Regions from separate parts of the Clostridium cylindrosporum DSM 605 genome, predicted to be linked through region 2. Evidence: riboswitches for the same ligand, from Rfam matches in the RefSeq annotation. Region 2 holds a riboswitch; each other region holds the start of a gene.
The links. Region 2 has a riboswitch for thiamine pyrophosphate ahead of tenA (thiaminase II). Riboswitches for the same ligand answer to the same signal wherever they lie in the genome.
Positions count from the first base shown of each region.

Region 1: another riboswitch for thiamine pyrophosphate. It lies ahead of thiD (bifunctional hydroxymethylpyrimidine kinase/phosphomethylpyrimidine kinase); the one in region 2 lies ahead of tenA (thiaminase II).
Region 3: another riboswitch for thiamine pyrophosphate. It lies ahead of CLCY_RS01310 (TatD family hydrolase); the one in region 2 lies ahead of tenA (thiaminase II).

Region 1 is NZ_LFVU01000002.1:100,720-107,107, reverse strand. Features, by position in the region: gene CLCY_RS01090 (APC family permease) at 1-1,228, shown strand, start outside; TPP riboswitch at 1,373-1,470, shown strand; gene thiD (bifunctional hydroxymethylpyrimidine kinase/phosphomethylpyrimidine kinase) at 1,588-2,385, shown strand; gene thiM (hydroxyethylthiazole kinase) at 2,409-3,191, shown strand; gene thiE (thiamine phosphate synthase) at 3,212-3,829, shown strand; gene CLCY_RS01070 (YbaN family protein) at 3,960-4,343, shown strand; gene CLCY_RS01065 (YhgE/Pip domain-containing protein) at 4,522-6,388, shown strand, end outside.
Region 2 is NZ_LFVU01000026.1:303,774-310,161, reverse strand. Features, by position in the region: gene CLCY_RS08395 (ABC transporter substrate-binding protein) at 1-730, opposite strand, end outside; gene CLCY_RS08390 (ABC transporter permease) at 730-1,470, opposite strand; gene CLCY_RS08385 (ABC transporter ATP-binding protein) at 1,467-2,231, opposite strand; gene tenA (thiaminase II) at 2,238-2,900, opposite strand; TPP riboswitch at 3,065-3,162, opposite strand; gene CLCY_RS08375 (YczE/YyaS/YitT family protein) at 3,215-3,913, opposite strand; gene CLCY_RS08370 (MarR family winged helix-turn-helix transcriptional regulator) at 3,925-4,332, opposite strand; gene queF (preQ(1) synthase) at 4,455-4,958, opposite strand; gene queC (7-cyano-7-deazaguanine synthase QueC) at 4,961-5,617, opposite strand; gene queE (putative 7-carboxy-7-deazaguanine synthase QueE) at 5,712-6,374, opposite strand; gene CLCY_RS08350 (6-pyruvoyl trahydropterin synthase family protein) at 6,377-6,388, opposite strand, start outside.
Region 3 is NZ_LFVU01000002.1:146,125-152,512, forward strand. Features, by position in the region: gene CLCY_RS01285 (YkvA family protein) at 1-169, opposite strand, end outside; gene CLCY_RS01290 (ABC transporter ATP-binding protein) at 349-1,086, opposite strand; gene CLCY_RS01295 (ABC transporter substrate-binding protein) at 1,067-2,077, opposite strand; gene CLCY_RS01300 (ABC transporter permease) at 2,092-2,844, opposite strand; gene CLCY_RS01305 (thiamine-binding protein) at 2,816-3,106, opposite strand; gene CLCY_RS01310 (TatD family hydrolase) at 3,122-3,862, opposite strand; TPP riboswitch at 3,924-4,025, opposite strand; gene CLCY_RS01315 (EFR1 family ferrodoxin) at 4,121-4,885, opposite strand; cyclic di-GMP riboswitch class I at 5,011-5,097, shown strand; gene CLCY_RS01320 (hypothetical protein) at 5,147-6,055, shown strand; gene rarD (EamA family transporter RarD) at 6,187-6,388, opposite strand, start outside.

The DNA of each region.
Region 1 (6,388 bases), on a different contig from region 2:
TACACTGGCACAATTATCAGGACCACTTGCTACATTAATTGCTTGGGTTCTTACAGCAGGGGGTTCAATACTTATAGCAATTTCATTTGCTAATTTAGGTTCAAAGTATCCACAAACAGGTGGTGCATATCAGTATACTAAAGTAGCATTTGGGGACTTTACAGGATTCTTATGTGCATGGCTTTATTGGAATGGTTCTTGGATTGGAAATGCTGCTATAGTAGTTGCGCTTACAAGTTATAGCGCTGCATTAATACCAGCATTAAATAACCCATTATATTCAATAATTTATTCAAGTGCGGTATTATGGATTTTTACTATTATTAACATTGTAAATGTAAAGCAAGCAGGAAAGTTCCAGGCATTTGCTACTGCATTTAAAATTTGTTTCTTTGGACTATTTGTTATTATAGCATTCTTTAGTTTTGACTCAAGTAACTTTACACCATTAATGCCAGCTGGTAAGGGATTAAGTACAATTCCACTTGCAGCTACTTCAACATTATGGGCATTTGTTGGTTTAGAAAGCGCTGCCGTAACAGCAGGAGAAATTAAAAACCCAGAGAAAAATGTAAGAAAAAGTACAATTTACGGTATTATTATAACAGCTGTGATTTATATGTTAATCAGTGTTGTAAGTATTGGGGCAATGCCAAACGATCAGCTAGCAAAGAGTACAGCACCATTTACAGATATATTATCATTAACACTTGGTAGCTCCATTGGAAAACCTCTTACAATAGCAATTGTTATATGTATTTTAGGAACAACAATGGGTTGGTTATTATCTACAGCTCGTGTAGCCTTTGCTGCAGGAGAAGATGGAGTATTCCCTAAGTTTTTCGGGAAGCTACATTCAAAGTATAATACTCCTACTAACTCATTAATTATTGGATCAGTTCTTGTAAACATACTACTTGTTATGAATTATCAAAAGAGTATGGTTGCAGCCTTTACGTTTATAACTATACTAGCAACATTATCATTTTTACCTATTTACCTATTAACAGCTGCTGCAGAAATGTTCTTAATGTTTAATGGTAAGGAAAAGTTTGATATTAAGATATTTATAAAGAAAGCAATTGTTCCATTATTAGCATTTGTTTATACTATATGGACTATATATGGATCAGGCGCTGAGATAGTTATGTGGGGCTTCATTTTAATGTTAGTTGGAATACCATTTTATGTATATAACTATCATAAAAATAAATGTGGTGAAAATTAATATTTACTAAATAGTACTTTTTAAAAGGTCTTAATGAAACGTATGTTTTCATTAAGACCTTTTTATATTTATATTAATTAACATAAATATAAAAATACTTTTTGAAAAATCAATTAATTGGGATATAATTAAAGCATAAATTAAATAATTTGCTAGGGGTGCCAAAATGGCTGAGAGATAATTTATCAACCCTTGTACCTGATCTGGATAATACCAGCGTAGGAAAGCTACTTGAATTTATAGGATTCATTAACATATGTTAAATTCATATATGTTTAGTGTATTTTATATGTGCATACATTTGCAGCTATATCCAAGCTAGGATTATAGCTGCTTTTTATTTTGAAGGGAGGATTAAAATGAGTAATTATAAAATTCCGACTTTAACTATTGCAGGATCAGACTCTTCAGGAGGAGCTGGAGTGCAAGCAGACCTTAAAACATTTAGCGCTATTGGAACATATGGAATGAGTGTCATTACCGCAATAACAGCCCAAAATACTCAGGGAGTGTTCTTGGTTGAGGAATTATCAAATGAAATAATAAGGAAACAAATAGAAGTGGTATGTGAGGATATACCTCCAGTTGCGGTTAAAATAGGAATGGTTTCAAGTCCTGAAATAATACTTGAAATAGTTGAATCACTTAAAAAATACAAACCTAAATATCTAGTTGTTGACCCAGTTATGATATCTAAAAGTGGATATTACCTTCTTAAAGTGGAAGCAAAACAAAATCTAGTAAAATATCTTATTCCAGAGGCATTTATAGTTACACCAAATGTATTAGAGGCTGAAGAAATAACAGGAGTAAAAATAAACTCATTAGATGATATGAAAGAAGCTGGGGAAGCAATTCTTAAAATGGGACCTAAATATGTTCTTATGAAGGGGGGACACCTACAAGGAGATGCAGTTGACCTTTTAATAGGAGAGGATATCATAGAAAGATTTACTTCTGAAAGACTAGATAGGAAAAACACCCATGGTACAGGATGCACATTATCATCAGCAATAGCATCATATTTAGCCCTTGGATATTCTATAGAAAAGGCTGTAGGGCTTAGTAAGGACTATATAACTGAAGCGATAAAGAGAAGTTTTGATATAGGACATGGTGTTGGACCTGTACATCATTTTCATAACTTTGAGAGATAGATGTTTTAAAAGGGGGAATTACAATGTTTCAATTAATAAATAAGGTGAAGGAGATAAATCCACTAGTTCTTCATTATACAAATGAGGTAACAATAAATGATTGTGCTAATATTACACTTGCAATTGGTGCTAGTCCTTTAATGAGTTATTCATATGAAGAGGTAGAAGAAATAGTAAGTATATCAAACTCTGTTGTAATAAATATAGGAACTATGAATTCATCACATCTGGATTTATTTGTTAAAGCAGGAATAGCTGCAAATAAGTATAATAAGCCAGTGATTCTTGATCCAGTAGGTGTATTTGCAACAAAAACAAGAAGTGAATTTACAAGTAGATTATTAAATGAAGTTAAGTTTGATGTTATTAAGGGAAATATATCTGAAATAAAGCATATCGGTGGCTTTGATGTTAGAGGAAAAGGTGTTGATTCTTTTGATAATGAAGAAGATATTTCAGATATAATAAAAAAAGTTTCAAAAAAGCTTGAATGTGTAGTAGTTGCTACTGGGAAAGTGGATCTTATTACAAATGGGGAAAAGGTAATTAAAATACTTAATGGAACAAGTAAACTTAAAAGCATTACTGGAACTGGATGCATGAGCGCCAGCTTAATAGGAAGTTATTTAGGAGCATCAAAGGATGTATTAGGCTGTGCAGCTATGGGAGTTATTACTATGTCTTTAAGTGGTGAGATAGCAGATACTGAAAATCCATCCATAGGAAGTTTTAAAGAAAGTCTAATGAATAGTGTATATGATTTAACAGAAGATAAATTAAAAGAACTTAGTAAAATAGATGAGTAGCGAAAGGTTAAGAGTATAAAATGAAATATTTTAATCTATATTTAGTAACAGACTCTAGTATATTAAATGGGAGAGATTTTTATAATTGTATAGAAGAGGCACTAAAAGGTGGAGTAACTACACTACAACTTAGAGAGAAGGATGCATCAGGTAAAGAATTTCTAGAGAAGGCCATTAAGCTTCGAGAGTTAACTAATAGATACAATGTTAAGTTCATAATAAATGATAGAGTAGATATAGCGCTTATTTGCAGTGCTGATGGTGTACATATTGGACAAAGTGATTTGCCAGCAAATGAAGTTAGAAAGCTTATTGGAGAAGATAAGTTACTAGGTGTTTCAGCTAGAACCCTAGAGGAGGCAATAGAGGCTGAAGAAAACGGTGCAGACTATGTAGGTGTAGGTGCTGTATTTGGCACTAAAACAAAAAAGGATGCAAAGGATGTTTCCCTTGAAACTTTAGAGTCAATAAAAAGCAATGTAAATATACCTATTGTCGCTATAGGCGGTTTAACTTTAAATAATATTGATATTTTAAAGCCTTACGATATTGAAGGATATGCAGTAATATCAGCTATATTAGGGGCGGCTAATATTAAAAGTGAATGTCAAGCTTGGATAAAAAAATTAGATAATTGATTATAAGGTAGGGTGATTATAAACTTATAAGTTTAAAACACTCTACTTTTGATTTTTGATATATTATAATTGTAGTAAGGTAAATAGTATATTAATTATAAAATATTGTATTAAGTAGTAGGGGGATAAATTGAGTAGATTTAAAAAAATAATATATGTGACAGTAGGAATTATATCATTAATACTTGGGTTTATAGGAATAGTACTACCTATACTGCCTACAACACCATTTTTACTTCTTTCATCCTTTTGTTTTGTTAGAGGATCAGAAAAGATAAACATTTGGTTTAAAGGTAGTAAAATCTATAAGAAGCATTTAGAAGAATTTATAAGAGAAAAGTCAATGACACTTAAAAGAAAGATAATAATATTAATATTTGCAGATACTATGATTATAGTATCAATGTTATTGGTAAATAAGCCTGTAGTAACATTGATACTTTTACTTGTTATAATAGTAAAGTTATATTACTTTATATTCAAGATAAAAACTATTAAATTAGAAAATAATTAAGCCTATTTAAAGCCACATTTTATGTGGCTTTTTTTATTATTTCTAGAATACCTGTTTGATTAAATTATATAGATTTTTAAAAAATTAACAAAATTTCACTTGATATTTTTTGAAAAAGGTATATATTATATATTATACTGACTACTCAGTACAAAAACTAAATAAGGAAGGTGAGGATATGAATTTTCTACAAGTAGCAGGTAAGGACATAAAAAGTATTTTACAAAACAGAATAATAAGAGTGTCAGTAATAGCAATAATAGTTGTTCCACTTTTATATTCTTTACTATATTTAGATGCTTTTTGGGATCCTTACAGCAGATTAAATGAAATGCCAGTTGCAGTTGTAAACTTAGACAAGGGAGCAAAACTAGATGGAGATACTGTAAACTATGGTAAGGATATGATTAATGACCTTAAAGATAATACAGATGTAGGCTGGAGATTTACGGGAGAAAAAGATGCAGATCAAGGAGTTGCAGGAAATAAATATTATGCTAAATTTGTAATACCTGAAGACTTCTCACAAAAGATTATTTCTGCAAAGGAAGGAAAACCTCAAGTAGCTAATTTAAAATTAGTATGTAATGAAAAGAAAAATTACTTAGCTTCTCAAATTAGCGCAAAGGTTGAGGAAGAATTAAAAAGAAATATTATTGAAAGTGTTACAGATAATTATGTAACTGGATCATTTGATAAACTGTACGATGTAAAGGATGGACTTACTAGTGCAGCAGATGGAAGTGGGAAGTTATATGATGGAATAAGTAAGTTAAATGACAAAACACCTCAGCTTTCAGATGGTGTTAATAAATTACAAGATGGATCAAATAAACTATATGATGGACAGTTAAAGCTAAATTTAGCAATATCACAAGTTAGTGATGGACTAGGACAAATGAATAATAAGATACCAATGCTAAACACAGGGGTAGATAAGTTATATGATGGTTCAAATGAATTGAAAAATGGTTTAGAGTCTGCAGGAAGTGGATCAAATAAGCTTTCACAAGGTAGTAAAAAGCTTTACGATTCATTTAATGCAAGTATTTATCCAGTAGTGAATCAACTTAAAGAAGGTGCTGATCAATTAAATAGTGCTTTATCAGGAAGTTCTAAAGGAAAAACAGAGGGCTTAGAAGGTGCATCATCAGCTCTTAAAGATGGAGGAGAAAAAATATCAAAGTCTTCAAATGAACTTTTAAATGGATATGGTAAAGTTAAAAGCGGAGTTGATGATTTAATAAGTGGTGTATCAACTTCATCTAAGGTAATGAATTCAGTATCAGAGGATCTTCAAAGGGCTATAGAAACTGGAGATAAAAAAGATATAGAATCGGCACTTCAAAAGCTACAAGCATATAATGAAGCTAATAAAGATGCTAAGGTAAAGCTTGAAAAATTAAAGCAAGGAACAGAAAGTTTAAGTTCAAGTTTTAATGAATATAATAATGGTGTTCAAAACTACACAGATAAGGTAAGCCAGTATGCTGATGCAACAACAAAGCTCGCAGGCAATTTAGGTGCTATAAGCTCTGGTGTGAGTAAAATAAGTACAGGGCTTGATGCTCTTGAGGCAGGACTTAATGAGAAAAATCCAGGTTCTTTTGGAAGTGGATTAAAGGCTGTTTCAGATAATATGACTACATTAAACAGCGGAATAAGTAAGCTGAATAATGGTGCAGGTCAAATTAATGGAGGGCTTAAAGAACTGAAAGGAAGTTCTGTGCAACTTACTGAAGGGGTAGGTGCACTATATAATGGATCTAAACAAATGATGACAGGGTCAGGGGTATTACTTGATGGACAAACTAAATTAAACTCAGGTGTAAGTGAACTAGGTAGCAAAATTCCAGAATTAAAGGATGGAGTAGGAAAGCTTTATGACGGTTCTAAGGAGCTTTCAGATAAGCTAAAGGATGGTTCAAATGAAATTAAATCTGGACTTGTAAATTCATCAAAAACAATGGGAGAATTTGTTTCAAAACCTGTTGAAGTAGTAAAGGCACCTACTAATAAAGTAGCAAATTACGGAACAGGATTTG
Region 2 (6,388 bases):
TCATAAATTTTTCTAACTTTTCTCTATCATTATTAATGGTTTTATCATTAGCTACAAATATCATAGTATATTCCCTTGGCACTCCATAGTCTGAAGGATTTAAATAATTTACCTTGTATCCCTTATCTTCTAAAACCGGTACCTCATGATTTACAAGTGCTCCACTTACTGAATCTACTCTTTTAGTCATAATTGCTGATAACATTTCAAATCCTACATCTGTAAATTTAACTTTATTCGGATCACCACCATCTTGTTTTACCATAGTCCTTACGTATTCTTCATTTAGTGGATTTCCTGAATACCCAACATTTTTTCCTTCTAAATCCTTAGGTGATTTTATCTTTTTCTCATCTAAAGACATTAGAATACTTAATGATGAGTGAACCACAGCACCTACAGATTTTACAGGTATGTTTTCCTTAGCCTTACTCATTATAAGATTACTTGGATAGTCTATACCTAAGGTTGCTTTCCCAGCTGCTACTAAGCTCAGTCCATCTGTAGCATTAGATGGAAATTGTATATTTACCTTAATACCCTCATCTTCAAAATATCCATTTTCAATTGCAGCATATATAAAACTATGTATAGCATTTGGATACCAATCTAGTACCAAATTAACTTCTTCTAACTTCTTACCACTCTCTTTATTACTACTTGTATTGCTTGTCCCACAAGATGTAAACAGCAATGCAATAAAGATTACAAGTACTATAAATTTTTTCACTACTCATTCCTCCATGTTATTACTTTTCTTTCTATTACCCTTACTATACTTACAAATATAATAGCTATTAAGGATAATATAACTATAGGTGCAAATACCCCTGCTCCATCCAGCTGTGTCATCATTCTTTTACTAAGATAGCCAAGTCCGCTTTGAGACCCTAGCCATTCCCCTATTGCAGCACCTATAACTGCAAATGGTACTGATATTTTAAGGGCTGAAAAGAAGTATGGTAAAGATGATGGAATCCTTAGCTTTAAGAAAATATCCTTCTTAGTAGCACCGTATGTTATTAAAAGCTCTTCCATTTCCCTTTTAGTAGATGAAAGCCCATCAAAAACATTTACTGCTATAGGAAAAAAGGTTATTAATGTTGCAACTAAGACTTTACTCCATATTGTATATCCAAACCATAGTATAAATAGCGGCGCTAATGCAGTTATAGGTATAGTCTGTGTTGCAACTAAAATAGGATATACCGCATTTTTTATATTTTCATTAATACTCATAAGAACAGCTACTCCTACCCCTAGTAATATAGAAATTAAAAGACCTATAACCGTTACTGTTAAACTTGCTGACAAATGTACCGTAAATAATATTTCTCTTAGTTCCCATATCTTTACTAGTATCCTTGTAGGAGATGGCAATATAAACATTATGTTTATACTCCTAGCTACTGCTTCCCATATAATTAGAAGAATACTTGTGAGTATTATTGCTGGAGTGTACTTTCTCATATTTTCACCTTCTGTTTTAACTCATCTATAAGTTGTTCCTTAATCTTAACTAAGTCTTCCCTTGCTAACATATGCCTATTTCTAGGATAGTCTAAAGGAATTTCAATTTCTTTTAATTTACTTATAGGTTTATCTGTAACTACAAATATTCTACTTGATAAAAACATCGCTTCTTCTACGTCATGTGTTATGAAGATTATCGTTTTTTTAAGTTTAATCCACTGCTCCTGTAGCCACTCTTGTAGTGTAACCTTAGTAATTGCATCTAAAGCACTAAATGGTTCATCAAGTAGTAACAAGTTAGATCCTGTTAAAAGAGTTCTTAAAAAGGATACTCTTTGTCTCATACCTCCTGAAAGCTCCCTAGGATACTTGTTTTCACAATCCTCAAGCTTAAATATTTTTAGGTATTCCCTACCTCTTGATATAGCTTCTTTCTTAGGAACACCTTTAATTTCTAAAGGTAGACATGCATTTTCAAGGATAGTTCTCCATGGAATTAACAAATCTCTTTGAGGCATATAACCTACAGAATCCTTTCTACCTTCTACATCTTGATTATTGATTATAATTTCTCCATTACTAGCCTTTTCAAGCTTTGTTATAAGTCTAAACAATGTACTTTTTCCGCATCCACTTGGACCTATTATACTTACAAACTCTCCATTATTTATGTTTAGATTTAGTTTTTCTATTAAATTAAACTCTTCAGATTTGTATTTAAATGTAACATCGGAAAAATTCAATATACTACTTGTCACCTTTAGCTACATCTCCTTTTTATATGCCATGTTCCAAAAATCCATTTCGTATATACTTGATTTAATAAATATATCTAATAGATTCTTCTTTTCTTCCCCTGAAACATCTTTGCATATTTCATTTATGTAATCTATCCATTTGTTTGTAAATTCTGTATAACCTTCAGACTCGTAACTTTCTATCCAAGGCTTATAAAAATTATTATCTAAATTATTCTTATACTTTTCATAAAGCTTCTTTCCTATATAGTTATAACTCCATGTACATGGCATAACAGCCATAGCTATCTCCTTAATGTTCCCTTTAAGTGCAACTGACTGCATATAGCTTGTGTAGCTTAAGTTGGGAATTTCTATATCATATCTTTCAGCTTCCTCCTTGCTTATTCCAAAGTCTTTTAGATATTTTATATGTACAGCAGCTTCATCCTCTATGATTCCTTCTATCGCTTCATAGAAAAACTTCATTTCCTTAAGTCCATTTGCTTTAGTTATGCCTATTGCATAAACCTTTATGTATTCCTTTAAGTAGAGGTAGTCTTGAATGAGATAGTTCTTAAACTTTTCCCTATTAAGTATTCCTTCCCCTATCTCCTTTACAAAAGGATGTTCTAAATATCCATTCCAAATTTCATTTACTTCTTCAAATAAGTAATCAGTAAACTTCATTTTATTATCCCCTTTATTTTTATTGTTTTTTAATTTAAATCTAGTGTGCTACCCTCCTTTTTACAAATAAAAAACAGCTACCTACCTAATTGGTAAATAGCTGCAAAGGTGCACAAAAACAAATATAATCGAAAGTATGCTTAAATTTATGCATACCTTTAGTATTATATTTCATAAAGCTTTCCTACGCTGGCATTATCCAGATCAGGTACAAGGGTTAGTATTAAACCTCTCAGCCATATTGGCACCCCTAGCAAGTTATTTGGTTTTATATATACATTATATCTAAATTTTAAAACTTTTCCATATATTTTTTAATTACTTGTCTTAGGAAGCCTAGTTAATTGCTTCATCCAAAATCTTAATGATGCTTGCATTACTGGCCCTACTAATGGTACTGATAAAAATGTACCTATTGCAACTGGTCCACCTATTAACCATCCTATTGTTAGAGCTGATATTTCAAGTATAGTTCTAGCCAGTCTAACAGAAATTGAAAATCTCTTTGATAAATAAAGTGTCATTCCGTCCCTTGGTCCTGCCCCTACCTTAGATGCTACATACATTCCTGATCCTGTTCCCATGAGAACAATACCAATTAGTAGAAGTATGCTTCTTGGTAGTATTTCTGTAAAATTAGGTATAAATCCTAGGTCTAGTATAAGATTTAGAAAGTAACCAACTATTAATATATTTAATATACTTCCTATAGCTGGCTTTTCCCTCTCAAGAATACAAGTAGTTAAAACCATGATTATACCTACTATTTGAACCCATCTACCTACAGATAAACCACTTAAATTAGAAAGTCCTATGTGAAGAACATCCCATGTAGCCACTCCAAGATTCGCTGTAATTGAGGTTGCAGCACCTAGTGCTAAGACAAATATTCCTCCTACAAATACCATAACTCTAATTATATATGCCAATGCAGTTTCTTTGTGTGTATCAACTATATCACTATTCTTCTTTTCCTTGTTATCATCTATTATCTCATTACTTTTTTCTTCCATAGTTATCTCCCCTATTCTAGGTTTTTCATCATTTGAAGTAAAACCTTTTTAAATATTTCTAATTCTTCTTTATCTATGTTTTGCATAGCCTCTTGTTCTAGATTATATGATTCTGCACTCCATTTAGGAAACATTTCATAGGCCTTATCTGTTAAACTAATAAGCCTTTGCCTTTTATCCTTCCCTTCTCCTCTAATTATCCAGCCCATTTCTTCCATTCTACTTAATGTTCTAGTAATAGTTGGGGCCTCAACGCAAAGATATTGACACAGTTCAACCTGTGTACACTCTCCCCTTTGGTATAAATATAATATGATTCCCCATTGAGAAGTGTACAATCCATGTGGAGATATCCTCTCATTTAGTCTTTTATTAAAATACCTAGCTAATTGATTTGCTCTATGTCCATATAAATCCAACTTTATTCACCTCTTAAAATAGTTACCTAGGTAAGTATATACCCTAAACTAAGATTTATCAAGGAGTTAAACTACCTAATATACTAAAAGTTCCCTAAGGGCATAATCCTTAGGGAACAGTATTATCTATTATCTACTTTTTCAGGATACATATCATGATTCATTAGTCTGTAGTTTGCCATTTCCTCATACTTAGTACCTGGCTTTCCATAGTTGCAATATGGGTCTATACTTATTCCTCCCCTTGGAGTGAACTTTCCCCATACCTCTATATATTTAGGGTCCATTAACTTAATTAGGTCCTTCATGATTATATTCATACAATCCTCATGGAAATCTCCATGGTTTCTAAAGCTAAATAGATATAACTTCAAAGACTTACTTTCTACCATTTTAATTGATGGTATATAGCTTATATATATAGTTGCAAAATCTGGTTGACCTGTTATTGGGCATAGACTTGTAAACTCTGGACAATTAAACTTTACAAAGTAGTCGTTATTAGGATGCTTATTATCAAAGGCTTCTAGTATATCTGGGTTATATCCAAAATCATACTTTGTTCCTTGATTTCCAAGTAGTGTTATGTTATCTAATTCTGATTCTTTTCTTCCACTGTGACTCATAACTATTTCTCCTTCTTATCTTCTAAGTATTTATTTAGTCCATTGTTACGAAGTATGCAAGATGGACATTCCTTGCACCCATCCCCTATTATCCCATTGTAGCATGTAAGTGTCTTTTCTCTTACATAGTCAAGTTTTCCGAACTTATCCGCCATCTCCCAAGTTTGGGCCTTATCTAGCCACATTAAAGGTGTATGAACTACAAAATCATAGTCCATAGCTAGGTTTAGTGTAACATTTAGGGACTTTATGAACACGTCTCTACAGTCAGGATATCCACTAAAGTCTGTTTCACATACCCCTGTTACTATATGCTTTGCACCTTTAACCTTAGCTAACACACCTGCGAATGTTAAAAACAGCATGTTTCGCCCTTCAACAAAGGTTGATGGAAGCTCTCCATCCTCACCTTTTTCTATCTTTATATCATCACGAGTTAGTGCATTTGGGGCTAATTGATTAAGAAGTTCCATATCAAGTATATGATGTTCAACCCCAAGTTCCTTTGCAATATCCTTTGCGCAATCTATTTCTAAACTATGTTTTTGGTTATAGTTAAATGTAACCGCTATTACCTCATCAAATTCCTTAAGTGCCCAAAACAAACATGTAGTAGAATCCTGTCCACCACTAAATACAACTACCGCTTTCTTATTCATATCTCCTATCCTTTCTATCCGATAACTACTTGTTCCTGGATAACAATCTCTAAGAATCAAGTGAGTAAAAACTCCCTTGATTCAAGATCTTTGTTTATACTCCTCTAGCATCCTTATCCCATATAACCTTATGCAGCTGAACCTGAAGCCTAACTTCATTAAGCTTCTTCTCCTTCATAAAATCTACAATTGTCTCCATTTCAATCTCCCCTAAAACAGGGCTAAAGTAAACTAAGCATTTAGATGTTAATTCATGTTCTTTAATAATGCTATATGCTACATCTAAATCCTCACGACTTCCTACTACAAACTTATACACATCATCTATTTCAACACTTTTTAGATTTCCTGTGTTCATGCGATTTGTCATTCCGCTTTTAGGTAGCTTATAATCAACTATAAAACTTATATTTTGAAACCTTTCCTTAAAAGGTAATATATCAATAGACCCGTTAGTTTCTATATGAACTACTAAATCACTATCTTTATTAAGCATATCAAGAAGGTTTTCAATTCCATCTTGAATTAATGGCTCTCCACCTGTTAATGTAACATTTCTAGCTCCATTTCCCTTTATATAATCATAGATATCTCTAGCTGATAAAACCTCACTTATATTATACCTATCCCATGAATAGGTAGTATCACACCATGAACATCTTAGATTACAATTAAAAAATCTTATAAATGTAGCAAGTTCTCCAGAAGTTGGACCTTCTCCATCAACAGATAAAAATTTTTCTATTATATTAAACATTTTTATTCCTCCGT
Region 3 (6,388 bases), on a different contig from region 2:
CACCTATAATTGTTGTCTTAGCTTTCTTAGGTACATCAGGGTCCTTCAGTGAGTAAAACAATAATAAAGCTCCATAAACCACTGAGACTTTAGCCTTTGATAATACTGATTTTATCTTTTTAAATAATGAATCCTCTGAGTAATCTTTATTATACTGGTTATCTACCATATTTCATCCTACTTTCATTACACAAATTTAATAATTACATTTTATCATATAAGATTTATAATTTTTATTTCTGAGTTAAATTTAGCACAGGTAACTTAAGGTTTATAAGTTATATGCTACTATAATAAAATAATAGAGTAGATTTAAAATTCTAAATCTACTCTATCAATAACTACTTATTAAAAAATGCGTAAAATATCTTCTTTTATATTTAAAAGTTCCTTGGAAAGAAGTCTTTTTTCCTTATATTCCTTAAAGAAATCTAAGTATATCTCTTCTTTAATTATTCCAGGCCTTGAGTCCATTACGTATATTCTATCTGATAAGAATATAGCTTCTTCAATATCATGTGTTATAAAAAGTATTGTAGTGTTTAAGGAATTCTTCATTTCTAAAAGCCATTTTTGCATTTTGCTCTTTGTGATTGAATCAAGGGCACCAAAGGGCTCATCTAAAAGCATTATCTCATCTGTTGATAGAAATGTTCTAAGAAAACTTGCTCTTTGTTTCATTCCTCCTGAAAGCTGATATGGATACTTTTCTCCATATCCTTCAAGTCCCATCATCTCCATATAACTTTTGGCTCTCTGTCTTGACTCCTTTTTATTCTTACCTTTTATATCTAATGGCAATACAACATTTTCTATAATACTTTTCCAGGGTAGTAGTAGGTCTTTTTGCTGCATATAGCCAATATCTCCACTTACTAAAAGGTCACCTGAATCTTGTTTTTCAAGGCCTGTTATAATATTAAATATTGTACTTTTACCACAGCCACTTGGTCCTAAAATAGAAACAAACTCTCCTTTAGCTATATTTATGGAAATATCTTTTAGAATCCTTTTATCATCAAAGCTTTTATTAATATTCCTTAAACTAATTAAAAAGCTTTGATCTTTATTTTGGTAAGAATTCATTTGTAAATGCATCTTCAGCCTTTAGATCCTTCTTAATTATTCCCTTGTCCTTTAGAAACTTAGCATAATTACTCCATACTTCTGCTTTCATAGCTCCCCATTTAGGTGCATCTGCTATATATTGATTTGCTAAATACTTTTGACTATCAACAGCTAGTTTTTCATTAATTTCTGGAGCATATTTTAGAAGAATCTTTGCACTTTCCTCTGGATTCTTTATAGCATATTCATATCCCTCTTGTGTTGCCTTTAGGAACTTTCTAACCTTTTCTGGATTTTCCTTTATAACCTTATTATTTGTAATTAATATTGGTGTGTAATAATCAAGTGCTGGGTCTAAATCCTTAACCGCTATATAGTTTAAATCAATATCTTTTATCTTTGCCTCAATTCCTGTCCAACCTTCAAAAATCCATGCAATATCTATATTCTTTTTCGTAGCAGCGAAGAAATCATCGTTTCCTATACTAATGTTCTTAAGCTTTTTATAATCTGCTCCACTTTTCTCCATAACAGCCTTTAAAACTGCTTCCTCAGATGGTGACCCCCATCCTCCGTAGGTTTTGCCTTCAAAATCCTTAACATTTTTAATGTTTTTACTCTTAAGAGACGCAAATCCAGAAGTATTATGCTGAATAACTGTAGCAATTGCCTTTATTGGAAGGGGCTGATCCCCTGTTAATGCATATGTTACATCTTCTTGGTAACTTACTCCAAAGTCACCTTTACCTGTAGCTATAAGAGTTCCTGTTCCACCTTCTGATGGCTGAACTATTTGAACATCTAATCCCTCAGCTTTATAGTATCCCTTTTCTAAGGCTACATATAGACCTGTATGATTCGTATTTGGTGTCCAGTCAAGTACAACAGTTGTCTTTTCTAATTGTTTTGATTCCTTATTCTCATCTTTCTTATCTACTGAACATCCACTCATTACAAGAGCAGATATTGTTAGTGCAACTACTAAAGATAAAAACCTATTTTTTTTCATATGTCCTTCACCTCTTACTTCCAATGAATTAGTTTTTTTCCTAGGAAATCTATAGCATAGATTATCAAAATAGTAATAAATACTATTACCAATATTGATGCAAATACCTTATCTAAAGCATATGCACTTTTCGCTCTGACCATATAAACACCTATACCCTTATCTCCTCCAAGCCATTCCCCTATAACAGCAGACATTATCATATAAGTCGCAGCAATTTTAAGACCTGAAAATAGGTTCACCATTGCATATGGAAGCTTTAAATGATAAAAAGCTTGTAGCCTTGATGCCTTTATAGTTGAAAATAGATTTATGTAATCCCTATCAATTTTCTCAAAACCATCTACTAAACTTATAACTATCGGGAAGAAACATACCATTATAACAACTATAATCTTAGGTAATATTCCAAACCCAAACCATATTATAAACAAGGGAGCAATTGCTATGGTAGGTATAGTCTGGGATATTACTAAAATTGGGTATATTGATTTCTTTACTACATTAAAATTATCCATTACTACAGCTAACATAAAGGACAATAAAATAGATACTACAAATCCTATAAAGGACTCATATAATGTTATTTTCGTATGACCTGCTATTATAGGAAAGTCCTTAATAAGAGTGTCAACTATATTAACTGGAGAAGGAAGAATGTACTGTGGTATATGCTCAAAAACTACAATACCCTGCCAGAGCAGAATAATAGTAATTACTGTAGCTATAGGATAAAGCCTATTTTGTATACTTTCCAATCTTTTCATCAATAGTCACGCCTTCACTTTTGTAATCTATCTTTACAACTGAAACTACCCTTGAAGCACCTTCCTCAACACATATGTGTTGAGCCTTTTTCACGATCTCTAAAAGGGTATCTAAGTCCCCCTCCATAGTTGTTTCCATTGGGCCAACCACATATTTTACACCAGTTGATGCAATATATTCAATAACCTTATCAACTACAGGATATACTCTCTCCTCTGGAACAGCAGGAACTACTTGAAGACTTACATTTATTTTACTCATCTGTTTCACCTCCCTTTAATAATCATCCATTATTATATTAAAATTATTTAAAATTTCATCTTTAACCTCATCATAATGAATTCCCTTTATTAATGAAATTTGCTTTACTATATTTTTAACTTCCACTGGATATCCATACTTGCCATTTACCCACTCTAAGGCGTTTGGTCCATCTGTTTCTGTAAGAATTCTATCTAGTGGAAGAGCTTCAACTATCTCCTTAGTTAACTCTGAACTTTCAATATCAACACTTATTGTGAAATAACATCCATAATCTAGAAGCTTTCTAAATACATCCATAGGACCACTATACCAATGAATTATAGGATTTCTTAAGCTATACTTTCTTAAAAATTCAAGTATTTCTATCTCTGCACCTTTAGTATGTATATTAGTGAGCTTATTATATTCTCCAGCTTTTGCTAGAAAATATTTAAATACCTTAACCATATAAGGATATCTTTCTTTCTCTAGCACCCAATAATAATCAAGACCTATCTCACCTATTACCCTTGACTCTCTTATATATTCATCGAATCTATCTAGTTCTTTATGGTTTTCATATGCTTTCCAAGGATGTATGCCAAAGCATGGGATTATATATTCATTTTCCTTGCTTAACTCTCTTGTAAATAAATAGCTTGCTTCATCCATAGAACAGGCAAGGGTTTTAATTGAATTTTCCCTTATCATATCTAGGACATAGCTTAGGTTATTACCATAAAAGTCTAAATGATTATGTGCATCAATAAACATATTTCCTCCAAAACATTCCCTTAAAACAAAAATGCACTATTAAAAATAGTGCATTAAAAACATTCATTCCAAACAGCTTCCCTCCGTCGGTGTTATCCGTATCAGGTTCAAAGGGTTAAAGTTTTTTACTTCTCTCAGCCAAAAGGCACCCCTAGCACTACAAAATATATTAAATTATACTACAACTTATATAATAACATTTCTTTTCACTGATGGGAATGCATTAGTGAAAGTTATTTACGTAAATACACTTTTCTTTTATATCAATTCATTAATATCTATGCTAGGGTGCTTATACCTTTCTTTCTTCACTGTTTTCTTTCCTATGTTTATTGCTTCTTTAGGACATAGGTTTATACATGCCAAGCAATCACTACATTTTTTATTCCAAGTAGGCTTTCCATTTACTAATACAATATTATTACTAGGGCATACTCTACTACATATATCACAGGATACACACTTGTCATTAACATTAAAGTTCTTATCTTTGCTTTTATATAAATCTTTCCACATATTATATAGGGCAAAATGAATACCGAGTCTTCCACCTAAAGGCTTAACTTCTCTATTTTTAATACTTATAGCTATCTCTGATATAATAGGTTCATTTTTCTTTATAGATTCCCCTACTCTTTCAGGAGTAGCACTTCTTCCAGCTCTTATATAATTAGATACGTATTTGATAGTGAAATAATTTGAAATCTTATTTTTGCCATTTAAAAGCTTATTAATATGTCTAAAGCTCATATTAGCTCCTCCGCCACCAGTAACACCTACTGAGAAAATATAAGGATTTCCTTCTATATTCACCTTACTTAAAAACTCCTCTAAAACTATAGGCACTGATCCCACATGTATGGGATATATAAACCCTACTACATCTGCATTTATATCAAACTGCTTGTCCTTTAGTAACTTGGAAGCTGAAAAAACTTCTCCCTCGCATAAATCCTCACAAATTCTCTTGGCTACGTATAGACTATTACCTGTAGATGAAAAATAATATACTTTTACACTCATTAAATTCTACTCCTTAAAACACTAATTCTTATACATATATATACAATTATAATCTATTATAATAAAATTAAAAGTCTTATTACTTTCTGTATAATTTTTTGGTATAATAAAACAAATATTAATAATTCTGAAAAAGGCAAATTTGTCGAAAGGCAAAGACGCAAAGCTATGGACCTAAGGGGTAATAACCCTATGGCTGCCAGGTTACCAGGACTCCATATAGGAGCCTCTTGAGCTTTTCAGTATAAAGGAGAGGTTATTATGAAATTTGCAAAAATTTTTTCTATTACTTTATTGATCACAATTCTTATCATACCAACAAGTATAGTTAAAGCAGAAACTATTCAAACCGGTAATTCTATTCCAAATAATGTAGGCTTTTCTACTTGGTTATGGAACACCTCTGAAATAGTAAACAACTCAGAGGATATAATAAACTTTCTAGTAAAGAAAAGAGTTAATACTCTTTATCTTCAAATTGATTATAATTTAGATTATATGTATTACAAAAACTTTATAAGAAAAGCAGCTATGAATAATATAGTTGTAGAAGCTTTAGATGGAGCTCCAACTTGGGTGTCAGATGATGGCGGAATTCTTCAAGGGAGATTTTTCAATTGGCTTAGTAGATATCAAAAAGCTTCATCATTAAACGAAAGATTTAAAGGTGTTCATCTTGATGTAGAACCATATGGAAATGAGGAGTATGCTACAAACCAAAATAAAATAATATCAAAATATCAAGATCTTCTTCTAAGATCAAAAAATGCTTGTAAAAAACTAAATTTAAATCTAGGTATAGATATTCCATTTTGGTTTAATCAGATAAAGTATAATACTAGCTATGGTAATGGAAATCTTGCTGAATGGATATTTAAAAATATAAAGAGTGTTACAATTATGGCATATAGGGACATTGCCACTGGAGATAATGGAATTAATAAAATTGCTGAAGTCGAAATGAACTTGTGTAAAAAATATAATGTAAAAGCAACTATTGCTGTTGAAACTGGAAGCCTACCTGATACTACTTTTGTTACTTTCTTCGAAGAGGGAGAAAGTTATATGTACAACGAATTAAATAGAGTTTACTTAAACTATAATACTAATCCATCCTTTAATGGTTTTGCGGTACATTATTTCGATAGTTGGATAAACATGAAACCTTAATAATTTTAAGCTAAACTTTACTGAAATATACTATAAATTAAATATATTTAAAACTAAAAGCTAAAGCAATTGTATTCGTTGCTTTAGCTTTTATTATTTCTGCATATATTTATCAAAAGATATAATATGGATTACGATACTATATCACCTTTCTTTTCCTTCTTTACAAACTTTGTTTCTGATATAGAATATACTAGAAGTGAAAGCCATATAAATCCAAAGCTTATTAGGTGAACTATAGTAAACTTTTCATGAAATAAAAATATGCCTAATAATAAACTCATAGTAGGAGAAATATACTGAATAAATCCAAGAGTAGAAAGGGGAATTCTC